Linked DNA regions of Geotalea uraniireducens. Each later gene encodes a partner of the first gene's protein in a complex. Links are inferred from orthologs where the notes say so. Each region holds a gene or a part of one and is shown in the gene's direction. Other genes may lie near its edges.

Region 1 (3,086 bases):
ATGGCCCGGATCGCCGATCGGGTAATGGATTCGGCTCGGACCGTCGAAAGCCTCGGTAGCCGGAGCGACCAGATCGGTGAGATTATTTCCACAATTGAGGATATTGCCGATCAGACGAATCTGCTTGCCCTTAACGCTGCCATCGAAGCGGCCAGGGCCGGCGAGCAGGGACGTGGCTTTGCCGTCGTTGCCGACGAGGTGCGGGCATTGGCAGAACGCACTTCCCGAGCAACCCGGGAAATTTCCCAGATGATCAAGGGAATCCAGGACGAGACCAAAGGGGCGGTTTCCGCCATGGAGCAGGGGGTCAGAGAAGTGGAGAACGGCAGGTCCGAGGCGGCTCGTTCCGGAGAAGCGATCCAGGCGATTCTGGAGCAGTTCCGGATGCTCGATGCTCAGGTCGGAGAAATTTCAACGACCGCCGACGAGCAGACCCGGACCACGACGGAAATCAGTTCCAGCGTGATGGAGATTACCGATATTATCGAAGCGACGGCGGCGGGGGCCAATGACTCGGCTGAAGCGGCCGCCGGCTTGGCCCATCTTGCCGAAGAACTGAAACAACTGGTTGGGCGGTTCAAACTGGCATCTTGAGCAAGCGAGGTTTGCGTTTTCCCGATAACGGGAAATTTACATCCTGAGGAGGAAATGATGGCCCTGATTACCTGGAGCGACGGTCTGAGTGTTAAGGTGCGGCAGTTCGACGACCAACACAAGAAACTGGTGGAGATGGTCAACCAGCTGCATGATGGGATGAAAGCCGGTAAAGGAAGCCAGGTCTTGGGGGATATCCTCAAGTCGCTCATTTCGTATACCCAGACCCATTTTGCCGCCGAGGAGCAGTTGATGAGAACGCACAACTACCCCGATTTCGAGGCGCACAAAAAAGAACATAACGCCCTCGTCATGCAGGTCCTTGATCTGCAGAAGCAACTGCAGGGCGGCAAGCCGGTGCTGACCCAGAATGTGATGAACTTCCTCCGTGACTGGCTTACCAAGCATATCCAGGGGGATGACAAAAAGTACGGCCCCTTTTTCAACGGGAAAGGCGTCGCCTAGTACGCCGGCCGGCGGTAGGCCTGCTCGGTAATGGAACGAACCATGCATGGGTGATGAGGATGGCGTGATGCTCCGATTTGCAGGCTTGCGAGCATTCGGTGGAACTGTGCCGGAAGGTTTTTTGTTCTGAAGGTTGCCTGGTAGCCGGATCAAATTATTGACGCTCCGCTGTTTGTTGGGGGCGTCAATAAATTTCCTGGCCGGTGCCCTCGATCATGGTTGACCGCAGAGAGTAAATCAATACTGTAATTACAGCAATGTGCAGAGAAGGAGACAAATTATGGCCAATGTACTGATCGTAGACGATTCTTCGACCATGCGGAAGATCATTTCGCGGTCGCTCCGCCAAGCGGGACTTCCCATTGACGAAATCTTCGAAGCCGGCGATGGTATTGAAGGATTGAATGTCCTTTCCGGCAAAGGGGTTGACCTGATCCTCTCGGATATCAATATGCCGAACATGGACGGCCTGGAGTTTATCAAGCAGGCGCGGGCCAACGGCCACAAGGCCCCGATCGTGATGATTACCACCGAGGGGGGGGAAGATATCCTCAAGGAGGCAATGAATAACGGCGCCAGCGACAGCATCAAAAAGCCATTTACCCCGGACCAGTTGCATGAGAAACTCGGAGGGCTGCTATGAGCCTGAATAATGATGTGGCTGAATCAGCCAAGCTGAGCGAAGAGGATGTCGCCGGCTACATCATCGGCGCCACCAAGGAAGTCTTTGGCACTATGGTGATGATGGAACTTGAGGACCAGTATCCGCTTCAGGAGCCGGTCACCAAATTCCATTGCAGCGTTACCGGGATGGTCGGCCTGGCCGGTACCTATACCGGCATCCTTTCCATCCATTGCCCACAGGAGTTCGCTTTGCGGATCACCTCGTCCATGCTCGGCATGGAGGTGGAAGAGGTCGGTGAAGATGTGAACGATGCGCTCGGCGAGATTGCCAATATGCTCGGCGGCTATGTCAAAATGGTGCTTTCCAAGGGCGGGCTTGATCTCCATCTATCGGTCCCGACCGTCATCTCCGGCGAAGAATACACTTTGAATGCCATGGCCGATACCGATTGCGTCATCATCCCCTTCGTCAATGACGGAGAACGGTTTCTGGTTGGGCTGAAGCTGCAGAAAGAATCCTAGCAGGAGCGCTTTTGAATCATGGAAGGTTTTGCTACCCTCACTTCCGTAGTTGATAATGCCTTCAAACAAGCCGCAGAAGACAGCGGCATGCTCCTTGGGCAGGAACTTACCATCGGTGAGGCCGATCGGATCGCGACCAACCGCCAGACGTACTTCTGCGATATGGATGATCTCTGCTTTGTTGCGGAAATCACTTCCAGTGGCGAATTTGCCGGTAAGTTCTATACGGTAATCGGTTTGCGGGATGCCATCTGTATGAGCGGCTATTTGCTCGGGATTCCGCCGGCTCGTATTAATGAAAAACGCCGGCTGGCCATTATGGAGGATGACGATGTCGATGCGTTCTCCGAGATTGTCAACCAGGTGGTTGGTTCGTTCAATTCAATTTTTCAGCCCGCCTTCACCAATAAAGTCCACCTGAAGGTTGCCCCGCCGCAAAAGTTCATCCCCGAGACGACCGAGATCACCGAGACTGAGCCGGTTCCTGACAGTGAATACCTGCTTTTCCGCGGCCGGATGGAGATGGCGGGACAGGAGATGGGCTACCTCGATCTGCTGATTCCTGCTCCACTGGCCGAATTGTTCGACCCGCCGGAGGTGGTTGAGGAAGAACCCGCGGCTGTTGCGGTTGAAAGCGATGCGGAGTCTGAAGCGGCACCGGGGGCTGACGACGGAGCCGACGAATCGGATGTCACGGCCGGTGAAGAGGCGGCTGTCACAGTTTCTCAGGCCGCTTCGTCGCGTAAGGTGCTGATTCTGGAAGACGACGACGGGGACCGGCAGCTGCTGCGGGAATTTTTGGCCAGCCGCGGCTATGAACCGATCGAAGCGGGGCTCGATGCCGATATTCGGGAAATCCTTGCTACCGGTGGGGTCAGGTT
Region 2 (3,098 bases), 2.4 Mb from region 1 along the record:
GGCCGATTCCGGCAACTTCCGTCGCAGGGGTCCCCGGAAGCCCCCCAGATAACTAACTGTAATTACTGATAATTTTTCCGCCACTCCTTGGCATTGCCGCTGCAATGGTATCCCCAGAGCAGCGCATCAACACCGTTTCAGGGAGGAGCTACCATGTCAGCAGCAACAACCGCCACGATAGCAATCACCCTCGACGGCGACTGGTCGATGACCGGAGTCGCAACCCAGCTGCAACCGCTGGCCGAACACCTGGCGGCCCTGTCGCACCATGTGCCCGGCGGGCGGCCGGGCCCGAGCGGCCAGCCACTGATCAGCCTGGCCGGGATCGACGCCATCGACGCCTGCGGCCTGCAACTGCTGACCGTGTTCATCCGCCACCTCCGGCAGCTCGGTTTTGCCCCGACCCTGACCGACGTCGATCGCGACTTCCGTCTCACCGTGCAAACCCTCGGGTTTGCCCACGAGCTGGAACAGATCATCCACAGTGAACAAGGACAAGCGTGATGAGCGCCCCCGACCCTAATGCCACTACCGATATCAGCCGGTTCAACGCCGTCTTCTTCGACGAGTGCGCTGAACATCTGGCCGAACTCGAACAGATCCTCCTGGCCCTGGATATCGCCAATCCGGGCGACGAGGAACTGAACGCCCTCTTCCGGGCGGCCCACTCGATCAAGGGGGGCGCCGGGATCTTCGGCTTTTCCGACATGACGGTGGTCACCCACGAGTTGGAATCGCTCCTCGACCTGATCCGCACCCACGAGCTGGCGCTGACCGGTCCGATGGTCGATCTCTTCCTCCGGTCGGGCGATGCCATCGGCATGCAGCTGGCCGGCCATCGCGACGGCAGCGCGGTGGATCTGGCGCTGATCGACGACATCTGCGCCCAGCTTCGCCAGTGCTGCGACCGCCAGCCCGCCGCCCCGGCAGTCGAGACGTCGGCTCCCGTACCGGAGCCGACGCCGGTACCGGCTCCGGACAACCAGCGCCGCCTGGAGATCGACTTTCTGCCGGAAGACGACCTCTTTCGCCGCGGGGTACGAATCGAGAACCTGATCGCCGAACTGGCGGAACTGGGCGAACTGGCCAGCCGCTACGAAATTGCTGAAGCCGACTTGGCAACCATCGACCCCGAAAGCTGCCTGGGCCACTGGCATTTCACCCTCGATACCGCCGCCCCCGAGGAAGAGATCCGCGACATCTTCGAATTCGTCGCCGATCGCGAGCAGCTGCGGATCGCCGACGCATCGCCGGCAGAGCGGCAGGAAACGGCGCCATCCCCCGGCGTCATCCCCGGAGAAGAACCGGCAGCGCTCCTCGGCCGCCGGGCCAGCGACCGGAACGAAACAGCCCCCGGCGCCTTCGGCCGGCGCGGGCCGGAAGCCGAATCGTCGATCCGGGTCGGGGTCGGCAAGGTCGATCAGCTGATCAACCAGGTAGGCGAACTGGTCATTACCCAGGCGATGCTTGCCCAGATGGCCGGCCAGCTCGATCCGGTCCTCTTCGAAAACCTCCACCGCGGGCTGTTGCAACTGGAACGCAACACCCGCGACCTGCAGCAGAGCGTCATGTCGATCCGCCTGGTGCCGATCGGCATCGTCTTCAGCCGCTTTCCCCGGCTGGTCCGGGATCTGGCGACCAAGCTCGGCAAGCAGGTGGAACTCCGGACCGAGGGGGAGACCACCGAACTGGACAAGGGGTTGATCGAGAAGATTACCGACCCCCTCACCCACCTGGTGCGCAATTGCCTCGACCACGCCCTCGAGCTGCCGGAAGTCCGCCGCGCCGCCGGCAAGGACCCGGTCGGCACCGTCACCCTGCGGGCCGCCCAGATCGGCGGCCGGATCGTCATCGACGTCATCGACGACGGCGCCGGCCTCAACCGGGACAAAATCCTCAAAAAGGCCGCTGAACGCGGCATTCCGGCCAGCGAGGCAATGGCCGACGAGGAGGTCTGGCAACTGATCTTCGCTCCCGGCTTCTCCACCGCCGAGGTGATTACCGACATCTCCGGCCGCGGCGTCGGGATGGACGTGGTACAGAGAAACGTCCAGGCGCTCGGTGGCCGGATCCAGCTCAGCTCCGAGCCGGGACGCGGGACGCGGGTCACCATCAGCCTGCCGCTCACCCTGGCGATCCTCGACGGCCTTTCCGTCGCCGTCGGCGCAGAGAAATTCATCATCCCGCTCAACTCGATCATCGAGTCGCTGCAGCCGCAGGCCGAAGAGGTCAAGACGGTCAACGGCCGGCGGGTGGTGCTGGTCCGCGGCGAATACATCCCGCTGCTGCCGCTTCACCAGCTGTTCAACCTGGAAGCGACGGTGACCGAGCCGGAACGGGGAATCGTGGTCCTGATCGATGTCCAGGGGGAAAAGGCGGCGGTCCTGGTCGACGCCCTTTTAGACGAGCACCAGGTGGTAATCAAGAGCCTGGAGGAAAACTACCGGAAAGTCGCGGGGACCGCTGGCGCAACGATCCTGGGGGACGGCAAGGTCGCCCTGATCCTCGACGTCGGCGCCCTGCTCGAAATGTGGAAAGACTAGTGGCTCTGGCAAACAGGAACAGGAGGAGGGAACGATGACCATACGTGCGGAACAGGAAACGGGAGAGCGGGGAGTGGGGCCGGCACCGCGGGAATACCTCACCTTTACCCTCGGCAACGAGGAGTACGGCATGGATATTCTCAAGGTCCAGGAGATCCGCGGCTACGATGCCGTCACCCGGATCGCCAACGCCCCGGAATTCCTCAAAGGGGTGATCAACCTGCGGGGAGTGATCGTCCCGATCGTCGACATGCGGATCAAGTTCAACCTTGGCACCCCGACCTACGACGAGTTCACGGTGGTGATCATCATGAACGTGCTGGGACGGGTGGTCGGCATGGTGGTTGACGGCGTGTCGGACGTGGTCACCCTCGCTGCGGAGCAGATCAGGCCCGCCCCGGAACTGGGCGCCGGCCTCGACACCCGCTACATCACCGGGCTCGGCACCCAGAACGGCCAGATGCTGATCCTGGTCGACATCGAGCAACTGATGGGCAGCGACGAAATGCAGCTGATCGACAGCGCGGCATAATTCATACTCCAGGGAAAGGCGGT

What was found.
Region 2: the proteins of QMN23_RS01870 (region 1) and QMN23_RS13040 are in contact, whole or in part, in a solved structure (PDB 1A0O), measured with the Escherichia coli proteins. The link is inferred for Geotalea uraniireducens from one-to-one orthologs.

Annotation. Positions count from the first base shown.
Region 1 is NZ_AP027151.1:401,388-404,473, forward strand. Bases 41-3,020 are described here. They hold QMN23_RS01870 (response regulator), read left to right. Parts: upstream 41-1,339; coding sequence 1,340-1,702; downstream 1,703-3,020. Other genes in these bases: QMN23_RS01860 (methyl-accepting chemotaxis protein), read left to right, coding at 41-594; QMN23_RS01865 (bacteriohemerythrin), read left to right, coding at 649-1,059; QMN23_RS01875 (chemotaxis protein CheX), read left to right, coding at 1,699-2,205; QMN23_RS01880 (response regulator), read left to right, coding at 2,224-3,020. In the rest of the region: more of QMN23_RS01860, read left to right, coding at 1-40; more of QMN23_RS01880, read left to right, coding at 3,021-3,086. UniProt on the Escherichia coli protein: Involved in the transmission of sensory signals from the chemoreceptors to the flagellar motors.
Region 2 is NZ_AP027151.1:2,775,586-2,778,683, forward strand. What follows is about bases 32-3,023. They hold QMN23_RS13040 (chemotaxis protein CheW), read left to right. Parts: upstream 32-503; coding sequence 504-2,543; downstream 2,544-3,023. Other genes in these bases: QMN23_RS13035 (hypothetical protein), read left to right, coding at 154-504; QMN23_RS13045 (chemotaxis protein CheW), read left to right, coding at 2,578-3,023. Also shown: more of QMN23_RS13045, read left to right, coding at 3,024-3,075. UniProt on the Escherichia coli protein: Involved in the transmission of sensory signals from the chemoreceptors to the flagellar motors. CheA is autophosphorylated; it can transfer its phosphate group to either CheB or CheY.